2 regions of the Jeotgalibaca sp. MA1X17-3 genome follow, and region 2 is predicted to be linked to the other one. Evidence: a T-box and tRNA genes for the amino acid it is inferred to sense, from the RefSeq annotation. Region 2 holds a T-box; the other holds one or more tRNA genes.
What was found. The T-box of region 2 lies ahead of LZ578_RS08845 (valine--tRNA ligase). A T-box ahead of a tRNA ligase gene usually reads a tRNA of that ligase, here a tRNA-Val.
Positions count from the first base shown of each region.

Region 1: it has a tRNA-Val gene. The T-box ahead of LZ578_RS08845 (valine--tRNA ligase) is inferred to sense a tRNA for this amino acid. The anticodon was not compared.

Region 1 covers NZ_CP090983.1:557,765-564,788, forward strand. Annotated here, with positions in the region: gene LZ578_RS02815 (glycosyltransferase family 2 protein) at 1-712, shown strand, start outside; gene LZ578_RS02820 (glycosyl-4,4'-diaponeurosporenoate acyltransferase) at 724-1,236, shown strand; gene LZ578_RS12570 (deoxyribodipyrimidine photo-lyase) at 1,422-1,922, shown strand; gene LZ578_RS12575 (deoxyribodipyrimidine photo-lyase) at 1,919-2,821, shown strand; tRNA gene LZ578_RS02830 (tRNA-Val) at 2,935-3,006, opposite strand; gene LZ578_RS02835 (DUF1846 domain-containing protein) at 3,293-4,801, shown strand; gene LZ578_RS02840 (hypothetical protein) at 4,947-5,408, shown strand; partial or broken gene LZ578_RS02845 (DNA/RNA non-specific endonuclease) at 5,522-6,165, shown strand; gene LZ578_RS02850 (hypothetical protein) at 6,219-6,578, shown strand; gene LZ578_RS02855 (DUF1456 family protein) at 6,663-7,024, shown strand, end outside.
Region 2 covers NZ_CP090983.1:1,761,745-1,768,768, forward strand. Annotated here, with positions in the region: gene LZ578_RS08845 (valine--tRNA ligase) at 1-1,266, opposite strand, end outside; T-box leader at 1,338-1,560, opposite strand; gene tpx (thiol peroxidase) at 1,605-2,096, opposite strand; gene thiI (tRNA uracil 4-sulfurtransferase ThiI) at 2,195-3,409, opposite strand; gene LZ578_RS08860 (cysteine desulfurase family protein) at 3,434-4,570, opposite strand; gene LZ578_RS08865 (septation ring formation regulator EzrA) at 4,676-6,394, opposite strand; gene rpsD (30S ribosomal protein S4) at 6,819-7,024, shown strand, end outside.

The DNA of each region.
Region 1 (7,024 bases), 1.2 Mb from region 2:
TGTAGGGAAATTAGTTGCTGCTTATAAAGAGCAAGGAAATAAAGGGATCCTATCCATTCAACCCTATCATCACATTCAAAAAAATTATGAAAATAGTTCAGTTATATTTAATATCATTACGATGGCTGGGATGAATGCTTTTTCTATTTTAGGAAACAAATTATCTGAAGCAGGTGTTTTCGGCCCTTTTTTATTGTGTCAGAAAGAAGAGTACATTCAAATGGGTGGACAAGATGTTGTTCAAGAAGCATTAATTGAAGGTTTTGCACTAGGGAAAATATATAAAGAAAAAAACTTGCCAATCCAGTTATATAGTGGCAAAAACTTAGTCCATTTTCGAATGTATCCAGAAGGGATTTCCCAATTGATAGAAGGATGGTCCAAACACTTTGCGACGGGATCTCAAAGTACGCATCTTTTCATTTGGTTTTTAATCGGAATTTGGATTTTTGGTGCATTTCTTGCACCTTCTTTTGTAGGTCTTGCCTTATTTTTAGGAATGCCTGTATGGATTTTTACATCGATTGTTTGCTACCTCCTTTATTTTTTGCAAATTTCTATTTTAGCTCGACGAACAGGTAATTTTTCTTTTGGAGCTCTCTTTTTCTATCCACTTTTATTTATTTTCTTTTTATTTGTTTTTATCCGTTCCTGGATTGCTACTCATATTTTCCATACCGTCACATGGAAAGGACGAAAAATTAAATTATAGGGAGGATGTCTATGCAACTTGTATATTTGTCACCTTTCTGGATGGTCTTATTAGATATTTTCACATGGTTTTGTTTCCATATGGGGATTTCGATTGCGATATTGAAAGTTCCAGATCATTTCTTTGAAACGCACAAAAGCTGGTTTCGCACTTGGAAATGGGAACAAAATGGAATGATTTGGCAAAAGATATTTCATATTCAATCATGGAAGCATTATTTGCCAGATGGAAGTATCTTTTTAAAAAAAGCATACAATAAATCAAGTATGGTTGATGCCTATCTTCCTACTTTGAATAAATTCTTGTTGGAGATGCGCCGTGCAGAAATGACTCACTGGCTATCTATGATTCCCGCAATCTTTTTCTTCTTTTGGAATCCACCTTGGGCAGGTTGGATCATGATTGTCTATGCAGTGTTGATGAATGCACCATTTATCATTGTGCAACGCTATAATCGACCTCGATTGGAAAGAGTTTATAGAAGAAAACAAGAACGAGAAGAAAGATTGAAATATATAGAGTAATTATAGAATTCCTATTCTTTTCATTTTTGGATTATTTAAAAGCATAGTTAAGAAAAAGAAAAAGCAAACGACTTTTTCTTTTTTTATTAGTCATTTTTTATTCTATTTTCATATTTTGAATTACAATAGAGAAGACAATGTGATAAAGAGAAAATGAGAAGAGGTGAAAAAACGTGGTGTCCGTTATGTGGTTTAGAAGAGACTTGAGGATAGAAGACAATGTAGCACTCAAACATGCTTTGGAAGAATCAAACTCGTTACTCCTATTGTTTCATGTAAATCCCGAGCAGTTTTTGGGTGAGCAATCAATGAACCAAGCTTCTTTTTTTAAAAGTGTAGAATTTTTTCGCGATGAAATTAAAAGAAAACATGCTACTTTACATATCCTATATGGTGATCTTGAAGAATGTTTCTTAAAAATTAAAAAAGAGTTTCCTCATTGGTCAGATATTTATATAAATAGAGATGAAACTGGTTATGGTCTCGAGCGGGATAAAATTGCTAGTACATTATTCAAAAAATTAGATGTGAAGCCTCATGGTTATCACGATCATTACCTTCACTCAGCTCGAGAAATAAAAACTAATTCTGGAAGCTATTATCAAGTGTTTACACCTTATTTTACTAAATGGAAGGAATTACAAAGTCCTGATGTAGTTGAAGTAGGTTTTGATGAAAAAAGTTGATTAAAGATCCCATTTTTTCAAAGGATGAAGAACAATTTAATGACTTTCTTGCCAAGCAAATCCCCATTGAAGATTTACAAATAGGCACGAAAGCAGCACATCAGCGCCTAGATGAGTTTATTAAACATGATTTAAGTAATTACAAGGTGGCTCGAGATTATCCGGTAAAAAATTCAACTAGCCATTTATCCAAATACCTAAGAACCGGTGAAATCTCTATTCGGACTGTTTTTGATCAAGTAAATCGTTCTGAAAATTCTGCGGGAAAAGAAACATTTATCAAAGAACTAGCTTGGAGAGACTTTTATAATATGATTTATGCTACTCATCCGGATCAAAAAAATAGTTCTATTAACCCATCCTTTCGTCAACTGGAGTGGGAGAATGATGAGGAATTCTTCAAAAAATGGAAAGAAGGAAAGACAGGTTTTCCAATAGTGGATGCAGCAATGCGTCAATTAAAAGAAACTGGCTGGATGCATAATCGATTGCGTATGATAACCGCTTCTTTTTTAACGAAAGATTTATTAATTGACTGGAAATGGGGAGAACAATATTTTCAAGAAATGCTCATTGATTATGATCCTTCTAATAATATAGGTGGGTGGCAATGGGCTGCTTCAACTGGAACAGATAGTGTTCCTTATTTTAGAATATTTAACCCAACCACACAGTCAGAGAAGTATGATAAAAGCGGAGAATTCATAAAATACTATGTTCCAGAGCTTAAAAATATTGATGGCGAAAAAATACATGAACCTTCAAAACTTTCAAAGGAAGAGCAAAATAAATTTGGAGTAATCATCGGAAAAGATTATCCAGAGCCGATTGTTTCCCATAAAGAAAGACGGAAAATAGCTATTAAAGTATTTGAACAAGCTAAAGATCATAATGGTTAGAATCTAAAGATTATGATCACTGCCCAAATCCTTATGAAGAAAAACCAAAGAAAAAAACTAAAAGAAGGCCAGGAATTTCCCTAGTCTTCTTTTAGTTTGATTGGTTAAAGTGATGAGCCGTACAGGATTTGAACCTGTGACCCCATCCCTGTCAAGGATGTATTCTCCCGCTGAACTAACGGCTCTTTTTCTTACAAAACATATGATATAAGTAGTATAGATGGTATGCTCAATGAATGTCAAGCAGGATTTAACCTCTTGTTAAGAGAGATTCAAAAATCATAAACGAACATTTGAGCTATTAAAAAAATTAACTTTAGCGTATATAAAGGAAATAGAAAATGATTTCTAATAAATACATTGCTATCATGACAAAAATCTCTATAATGAATAGAGTTAGAGTTGAAAGTCACAAGTTAAAAGTGATCTATATATAATGAAATAATGAGCAGAAAATTTGGGAGGAACAGAATGGATAAAATTGGCTTTGATTCAAAAAAATATATCGTAGAACAATCCCGTTATATTCTAGAGCGAGTAAATAACTACGATAAACTATATCTAGAATTTGGCGGAAAATTGATTGGTGACAAGCATGCAAAGCGAGTACTTCCTGGTTTTGATGAAGACTCAAAAATCAAAATTCTACAAAAACTGAAAGATAAAGCCGAAATTATTATTTGTGTTTACGCAGGTGATATTGAAAGAAATAAAATTCGTGGTGATTATGGAATTACCTATGATATGGATGTCTTTCGTTTGATTGATGAATTTCGGGAATATGGTTTATCAGTAAATAGTGTTGTCATTACTCGTTATCACGGTCAACCCTCTACTCGTTTATTTATTAATAAACTAGAAAAGCGTGATATTCTCGTTTATACACATAGCTCGATTGAAGGGTATCCTTCCGATGTGGATAAAATAGTAAGCGAAGAAGGGTTTGGACAAAACTCTTATATACCAACTACCAAACCGATTGTAGTCGTTACAGCTCCTGGTGGAGGTAGTGGGAAACTAGCTACTTGTTTAAATCAAATGTATCACGAAAATCATATGGGAAGAAAAACAGGCTATTCTAAGTTTGAAACTTTTCCAGTTTGGAATATCCCATTGAAACATCCTTTAAATATCGCCTATGAAGCGGCTACGGTCGACTTAAAAGATGTAAATATGATTGACAACTTCCACTTTGAAAAATATCATGAAGTAGCCGTCAATTATAATCGAGATGTTGAAACATTCCCTATTATTAGACGAATTATTGAAAGAATTACGGGTGAAGAACCAAAGTATCAATCTCCAACGGATATGGGAGTAAATCGAGTCGGTTTTGGAATTACAGATGATGAAGTTGTAAAGGAAGCCTCTCGACAAGAAATTATCCGTAGAAGTTTTGCTACGGATTGTGACTTTAAAAAAGGTCTGATTGATCAAGATACGGTAAATTGGATGAAGATTTTGATGGAAGAAGCAGGAGTAAAATCAGATGATCGAGTTCCTGTAAAACCAGCTCGTGAGTATGCAGAAGTCTTACGCCAAAAAACGGAAAATAATGATATAAAAGCGGTCATTGCTTTTGAATTAAAAGATGGTCGAATCGTAACAGGGAAAACATCTAGTTTGATGGATTCTTCTTCCGCCGCTCTTTTAAATTCAATCAAAGTATTAGCCAATGTAGCAGATGAAATTTATTTGCTTTCACCGATGATTCTAGAAACCATTCAAAAAACAAAATCAACGGTGCTACATAGCAAAATGCCTATGCTAAATGCCAATGAAATTTTAATTGCTCTAGCCATTAGTGCGGTAACGAATCCTACAGCTCAAGTGTGCTACAATAAGTTAGCAGAATTATCTGGAGTGCAAGCTCATTCTACCGTTATGTTGAAAAAAGATGACGAGCAACTTCTGCGGGATTTGGGATTAGACATCACGTGTGATCCCGTTTATCCTTCTGAGAATTTATATTATATGTAAGGATTCCCTTGAATTGAATCGGGATGCTTGTTAAAGAGCATTCTGATTCTTTTCTTTTATCTTTAAAGACGTTTTTTTTGATACAATAGAGAAAAAGTAGTCTACAATACTGGTAGACAAACTATATAGTGGAGGAGTAATACAAATGACCTTATCATTTGAAGAAAAAAAAGCAATATTTGATAGTTATAAAGAGCTAGAGTCTGTCCCTGTATCTATGAACCGATTGAATTACCATTTTAAAGACAGTGCGGTAGCTAAAAAAATAGCAGTTCGGTTCCTCCATCCTAATGGAAATGCATTTGTTTATGCAGCATATTTACCAAAAGAAGAAACTAAAAAAGGTTATATTTCTGTTTTAGATGAAGATGAAGCAACCATTCGTCAGTATGTTGATCAAGCAATTGAACACCTTAAAAAGACTGAAGATGGCTATGAAGAAGGCTATTCTGAGTTGTGGTTTGATGTTAGAGGAGAAGCATTGCGTCTTCGCTACGAGAACCCACTATGGGCAGTCGTTATATCAACTGGTCAAGTAGAAGGTGTTTTCAAAACAAAAGAAGCTGCTGAAGGATATTTAATGGATGAAGGCTTTCAGGAAGGATAGGAAGAAAGAATAAAATGGCTAGAAAACGAAAAAGAAAAGATGAAGTGGATGTAAAATTAAATGTAGTAAATGGATTCTTAGCAACAGCGGCTGCTATTTTTCTATTAGTTACAATGCCACTTCCTGCTGTTCAAGGATTCATTGAAGATTTATTTCAAATAGAAACGGTTCCTGAATCTAGCTTAGCTTTATTAGAATATGATGGCCGTGATCAGGTTATTGAAGTAAATGGAGATGTTCCAACTTTTAATGAAAAAGATCTTGCTCTACTAAAGGGAAGTTGGCAGGAATTTAGTGAGATTGATTTTTTAAATCGAGTTGGTCCTGCTAATGCAATGCTGAATGAAGATTTATTTCCTACTGAAGATCGAGAGTCTCTTTACATAAAACCAACGGGTTGGAAGCAAAAAAATTGGCGAATGGTCAATGGCTTTACAATCGAAGTCACTTGATTGGTTTTCAATTAACCGGAGAAAATAACAATATTCGAAACTTGATGACAGGAACAAGAAGTTTGAACAGTCCGCACATGTTGCGATTTGAAAATGATATTACCTATTACTTAAAGGAAACTGGGAATCATGTTCGCTATTTAGTAGAACCTATCTTTCGTGAACAAGAATTAGTTGCTCGAGGAGTCCATTTGATGGCACAATCGGTAGAAGACAACGGACTATCCTTTAATGTATATATCCATAACATACAAGAAGGTTATGAGATTAATTATCAAGATGGATCAAGTACAAAAGCAAAATAATAGATTTTTTCTCTTTAAAGAAGACGATGAAATAAGAACATGTTAAAATAACAATGATAATAAAGTATGTTTGGAAACAATGGGAGGTTGCAACAAATGAAATTTACCTTACGCTAAAAACCATTTTAGGAAAAGTATCTCTATGGGGAATCCTTTATTTTTTTGTATCTTGGATTCTGGTTGCTGTGATTCAACCACGATTCGGCAGCGCAGGAGGGCGGAATTTTTTTGATTGGATATTAATCCTCCTTGCGATATCTGGAATTATAGGAGCTTTTGTTAGTATGTTTGGAGGACTTATTGCGATTGTTTGGAGAGAAGACCGTTCTTTCTTAGGGATTTTGATGTTTATTTTGTCGGTTCCCATATGTATATTATTAGCTGGCTTTATCTTGGGGAGTTATATTTCTTGAGGGAGACCACAAAATAGTAATAAAAAACTCCCAGAAACGATTTAGTTTTTGGGTTGTTTTGTATAAAGATGAAAGGGTGAAAAAATGAATAACAATGATATTTTAACGCGTCTACGCTATGCACTAGATATAAAAGATAGAGATATGGTAGAAGTATTTCGACTTGGTGGGGTGGAAACTACCAAAGATCAAGTTATAAAATTGATGGATAAAAAGAAAGATGATTCTGAAGAAGAATTCTCAGAAAATACCTATGTAGAAGAGTGTAGTAATCAGATGTTGGACTCTTTCTTGAATGGACTAATTATTTCCCAACGAGGAAAGCAAGAAAATAAACCTGCACAAGCCACTCAACCAGCATCTGAAATGGAACATATGAACAATCTATTGTTGAAGAAAGTAAAAATTGCGTTATCGCTCACAAGTGAAGATGTATTAGAAATTCT
Region 2 (7,024 bases):
GTGATACCACGCTGGTATTTGATGTCCCCACCATAGTTGTCTAGAAATAACCCAGTCATGGATATTTTCCATCCATCTCATGAACGTTCCTTCAAATCGGTCCGGATAAAAACTAACTTTATTTTCAGTTGCTTGATTTTCCATAGCTTCTTGCGCCATCGGTTTCATTTTTACAAACCATTGGGTAGAAATTAGTGGTTCAACAGGCACATCTGTACGTTCCGAGTGTCCAACACTATGAATAATTTCTTCTACTTTAATGAGTAAACCTTCTTTTTCCATATCACGTACAACTGCTTTTCTAGCATCAAAGCGGTTTAGCCCTTCGTATGTACCTGCATTCTCATTCATTGTAGCATCATCATTCATTACATTAATCTGTGGAAGCGAATGGCGTAAACCTACTTCAAAGTCATTTGGATCATGGGCTGGTGTAATTTTTACAACACCCGTACCGAACTCACGATCAACATAATCATCCGCAATAATAGGGATTTCTCGATTCATTAATGGTAATAAGATACTCTTTCCAATTAAATCGGTATATCGTTCATCATCAGGATGAACCGCTACTGCTGTATCTCCGAGCATTGTTTCTGGACGCGTCGTAGCTAATTCTACATGTCCTGATCCATCTGCAAGAGGATAACGGAAATGATAAAATGCTCCCTTTACATCTTTATGAATCACTTCAATATCAGATAAGGCTGTTCTCGCTTTTGGATCCCAATTGATTAAGTAAGCACCACGATAGATATAGCCTTTTTCATATAAAGTTACGAATACTTTGCGGACTGCATCTGATAAACCATCATCCAAAGTAAATCGTTCTCTGTCGTAATCAACAGAAATTCCCATTTTTTCCCACTGGTTACGAATGATTTGAGCATAGTCTTCTTTCCATTCCCAAACTTGATCTACAAAAGCTTCTCGCCCCATATCATGTCTAGAAATACCCTCTTCAGCAAGTTTTGCTTCTACTTTTGCTTGCGTAGCAATCCCGGCATGATCCATTCCTGGCAACCAAAGAGTGTCATATCCTTGCATTCTTTTTTGACGAATCAATATATCTTGTAAGGTAACATCCCATGCATGTCCTAAGTGAAGACGACCTGTCACGTTGGGAGGTGGAATTACAATGGAGTAGGGTTTTGCATTTTTATCTCCACTTGGTTGAAAAAGTTTCTCCTCTACCCATTTTTTATATTTCCCTTGTTCCACTTCTTTTGGTTGATATTTAGTGGACATTTCTTCTGCTTTTGTCATCTGATTACTTCCTTCCTATTTCTTTAAAATTGAATTATTTATTTAAACAAATAAAAAAAGCCCTGCAAATTATGCAGGACGAGTTTATCGCGGTACCACCTAAAATTATGGAATTAAAATTCCATCTCTCATTTTTGATAACGGAGAATTCTCCGAGAAAGGCTACTCAGTCTAAAAAGACCTTCACTCTTCTTGCTCTCAGGCTACATTCATCTTTGGCTTAAAAAGCTTTCAGCATCTGCTTTTTTCTCTGTCTATTTTTAAAAGACTACTATTCCTGATCATCACGCACGTATATTTCTGTTTATTCTATCATCTATTTTGAATTTTCTCAAGACCTACAGTAAACCTTTTGCTGCATCAATTGCTGCATCATAATTTGGCTCATCAGTAATTTCACTTAGAATTTCTTTATACCCGACTAATCCATCTTGACTAATTACAAACACACTGCGAGCTAGTTTGTCCATTTGAGGTATGTTTAATCCAAATGCTTTTCCAAAACTACCTTCTGTATCTGGTACCATTTCCATTTTAATTCCTTTAGCGGAACACCAGTCATTTAATTCTTGTTTTGTATTTTTAGATATAGAGATTAGTTTTACACCTTCAATAGCAGAAACTTTTTCGTTAAAATTTGTTGTTTGTACTGCACATACACTTGTATTGATGTCAGGAAAGATACTTAAAATAAAAACTTCACCACGAAGATTTTGGTCTGTTATTTCTTTGTCCATCACATCTTTCACTGAAAAATGAGGTGTTTTTTCACCTACCTGTGGTTGCGTACCTTCTACTTCCATTGGTTTTCCTTTGAATGTTACTTGCATATTCCAATTCCTCCTTTTTAATATCTATCAACAGTATAACAATACACGCTTAAATTCTAAAACAAAGCGAAATACAATACTGTCACTTATGGCCTCACTTACAATAAGTCTAGGACAGATTTTTGTTTTAAATCACTATATTCTTTTTCAGAACGAATTTTTGTAACGGTAAGATTCTCTAGAGCTCTCTCTATTAACCCGTCCATATCTAATTTCCCCTCATATCTTTTCACTTTATCTAGATGTGGCTTAGTTTTAGGTGATTTGGGAGCAAAAATGGTACAACAATCTTCGAAAGGCTGGATAGATAGTTCAAACGTATCAATTTTTTTTGCGATTTCAATAATTTCTAATTTATCCATCGTGGCTACTGGACGTATGATTGGTGTATTTGTAACTTCATTAATTACTTGAATACTTTCCATTGTTTGGGAAGCCACTTGACCTAGACTTTCCCCTGTAAAGACAGCTAATGCGCTCCAATTATCTCTAATTGCATCTGTAATGCGCAACATCATGCGACGAGTAATCGTCATCGTGTACCCTTCTGGAATTGCTGTTTTAATTTCCTCTTGAATTTCCGAAAAAGGAACTTCAATATGAGTAATTACCCCACCAAAATTAGTGAGTTTTGCTGCTAAATCTTTTGTTTTTTGTAAGGATTGAGGACTGGTATAAGGAGGACTCGAGAAATGAACAGCAACAATACGAACACCGCGCTTCATTGCTAAATATCCTGCAACAGGGGAATCAATTCCACCTGAAAGCATTAAAACGCCTTTACCACTTGTACCTACCGGAAGTCCCCCTGCTCCCATATATTTTTTTGTACTAAGGAGGAAGTTTTTTTCTTTAACATCTACTCGTATAGAAAGGTCTGGTTGCTTCATCTTCACTTTTAAATCTGGTAGCTGTTCTAAAACTAAGGCACCTAATTTTGAGTTTAAGTCATTTGTATTCCATTCGTAAAAATGATCTGATCTTCTTGTATCAATTTTAAATGTTTTCCCTGCTGTCTCTTCCTCTTCAATCACAGCAATCACAGCTTTTGCTAAAGAGTCATATTGTTTTGGAATCACATAAATGGGTGAAAAACTCTGAATTCCAAAAATCATCTTCAGCTTCTCTATAATAATATCTTCAGGAGCACCGTTCAGCTCTATAAAAATATGATCCAAACTTTCTTTTATAACAATAGAAGGAAAGTCATATAAAGCGATATGAATATTTTTTGACAACTGATTAATAAATCGTTTTTTATTTTTCCCTTTGGTTGATAATTCTCCAAAACGAATCTGTATCATTGTTTCCATTTTTTTATCCTCTCATTTTTAGAATCATTGAATTTTTTGAAATTTAGTGTGTAAATCTTTAAAAACATTCACAAACTGTTGTGCTTCTTCCATTGTGTTTTCAAATGAGAAACTGAGACGAACCGCACATTGTGACCACTGAGTAGGAATACCCATAGAATGCAACGTACTTGAAGAACTTGCTTTTTTACTAGCACAAGCACTTGTTGTAGATATATAAATATTTTCTTTTTCTAGAGCATGTACCAGAACTTCCCCTCGTACTCCCTTCATGGCAAAGCAAAGAATGTGAGAAGCACCATCTAAAGGACTATAAATGTTTACATCCTCGTACTCTTTTAAAAAAGAACGAATATAGTTCTTTAATTTTTCTGTATGAATAACTGACTCTTCTTTTTGATTCATCGTTATTCGTAACGATTTCGCAGTTGCAGCAATTCCACCCACATTTTCTGTCGTGCTTCTTTCTCCAAATTCCTGATCTCCACCAGTTAAAAGTGAAGCAATCTGTTTGCCATTTTTTTTATAAAGAATTCCGACTCCTTTAGGCCCATTAAATTTATGTGCTGAAAGGACAAAGAAATCTATTCGAGGATGAATGGAAATATTTTCTAATCCACTTATCGCTTGAACAGCATCTACATGAAAATGAATAGTGGGATAGTGTGTTAATAATTCAGCTACTTCTTCAATTGGTTGGATCGTTCCTACTTCATTATTCACCGACATGATGGAAACTAAGATTGTATCCTTTCGGATAGCATCTTGTAGTTCTTCAAGTGATATCTTTCCCTCACTATTAACAGGTAGATAGGTTACTTCAAAACCAAAATTTTCAAGTTGCTTCAATGACTTTGAAACAGATGAATGTTCTACACTTGAAGTGATGATGTGTTTTCCTACTCTGTACTTTATTAAAGCAGTCCCTTTTATTACCCAGTTATTCCCTTCAGTTCCCCCACTTGTAAAAAAGATTTCTCTTGAAGATACTTTTAACAAGTTTGCAACTTGTTTACGTGATTCAGATAATAGTTCATCTGCGGCAGCACCGTAAGCATGTAAGCTAGATGGGTTTCCAAAATATGATTGATTAACTTTTAAAAATGTTTCCAAAGATTCTGGAAACATTTTAGTGGTAGCACTATTATCAAAATATACCATATATCTACACTCTTTCTTTTTTTGTTTTAAAAGCTCTTTAGAACAAAGATAAGGCTGAGACACTAGAAAATGTGCCTCAGCCTTGTTATAAATAATAATCAGAAACTAGTAAGAAGCGCGTTTCTTTTCCTCTAAATATGATTCTTCAACTTTACGGGAAGCACCTGGCTCCTCTTTTTCTAAAGCTGTTTGAATTGTTTTTTTAGCTTTTTCATAATCAAATTCTTCATTAAAATAATGTAAGGATGCACGAACGGCTTTCTCTACTTCTGGAACATCATTTCTAAAACGATTTGCATATTGGATATAGCTTTCTGTTAAATTGGCATCATCCAAAATTTCTTCTGTACGAGAGCCAAGCATATCAATATCTTCCTCACACATTTTCATAAGACGTTCTACTTCTTCCATATCAATTTTTACACGATTTAATTTGGAAGAGACTTCTTCGATTCGATCTGAAACAACAAAAAATAAATCTAAGTATACTTTTGGTAGTCCAGGAAGATGTTGCTTTTCTAAGACACGTTTCATATCTCTTATATCAATTTCAAAATAATCGATTGCTTCGCGTGCTTGTTTTTCTCGATTGCGTAATTTACTAAGGTTAGAAACCAAATCAGATTGTTCTTTATCAATTTCGTTTAATCTCTGTCCAATCTTTTCATAGTACTCTTTTGCAGCTGTATATGAAACTCGATGATCAGCAAGTTTTTTTTCATAGAAACGAAGTGTTTCATTTTCTTTCAATAACTGTTCTTCAAAGCTCCCAGCACGAGCTAATTCATTTTTATTTAAGAAAAAGTTTTGTGAAACTCGGTCAATTTCTAATAAAACATACCGATTACTTTGAAGCACATGGTCCATCTTACGAGAAAGGTTTGCTTGATGACGATCGACGAAGTCTTTTGCGATCATTTCTTCTTCGAGCACATCATAAATGGTCTCAATTTCCCTTTCAGCTTTATCCATTTTCTTTTGTGCTTCATTGATATCTGCATGAGAAATAGATTCTTTCGCTTGGTGTAGAATTCCTTCTACATCCTTGATACGATTTGGAACATTCACTTTATCAAATACATATTGATCTGCAAGCAAACGTTCGTAGCCTTCTCTAATATCTTCTAATTGCTCTTCATATTCTTCTTTTATTTTACTATTTAATTCGGGAATCTTTTCAACAACACTTTCCATTGCCGTCAAATCTTGTTCAATACGATCTAGAATTTCTTTTGCTTCCATATGATCGCCTTCATTAGTTAGAGAATTAAATTTCGAGAAATCAAGTTCTAGATAATTCAAATTCTTTTCCAATGTTTCGATAGCTGGACCAAAAATAAAACTATGAGCCAGAAGTTTTTTTCTGATTTTATTGTAACGTTCATGTATGGCTTCTAGTTCTTCCCTATTTTGCCTTGCACTTTCAAGTAAACCTTCTAAAGCAGCATTCACTTTTTCTACACTTACATGTGTTTCCTCTATTAATTTTTCACCATCATCAATCGCTTGTTTGGCTTTCACAAAATTCATTTGTTGAATATATTGCTGTGCACGTTCCAATGAAGCCTCGATTTCTGGGTATTGAAACCGGGTAATCGTCTGCCAAGTAGCTTGCCAACTCTCATAGGTTCGCTTTGTTTGACCTGTTAAATTTAAATTTTTCAACGTATACAGGTTATCTGCAACAGGAATTAACATCATTTTTTGCTTCATATGATTCACTTCTTTAATCCTATTCGCTTGTCGGCGATTGAGATAGAAGACCGTTCCGTATCCAATTAAAACAATGATAAAAATTAACATCAACCAATAAATTAAGTCCATTTAAGAATCCTCCATCTACTCAACTGTAGCTATTTCCAATTTCTTTGGAATAGCCAATATATTATCAATAAGTATATCATAGAAAAAATCTAAAAAAAGGAAGCCGTTACTTATATTTTTGATTCTTCTACTTTTTCAAAAACAATTATATTATTCATCCCAATTCGCTTCAACCTTATTCATTTACCTACCTTTTCGCTATCATAAAAGCTTGCGATAAGTTCTTCCGTGTGCTATGATAAACAACGTGTAAAATAATGCAGCGAAAATGAAACACCCACGTCAACAGTTCATCGCCTGTAATAGGTTCAATTGTGTACCCTGCCGGCTGCATAAGGTGAAGATTGAAGGATAAACTGCACGTACTGTTCTCTTTTCATTTTTATTATTTTACTCCAAAACATATTATTGGAGGAAAAAAATTATGTCACGTTATACAGGACCAAGCTGGAAAGTATCCCGTCGTTTAGGAATTTCATTGTCTGGCACAGGGAAAGAAATCGAACGTCGTCCATACGCACCTGGACAACACGGTGCTAACACTCGTAGAAAAATGTCTGAATATGGAATGCAATTGCAAGAAAAACAAAAATTGCGTCATATGTACGGCTTGAATGAGCGTCAATTCGC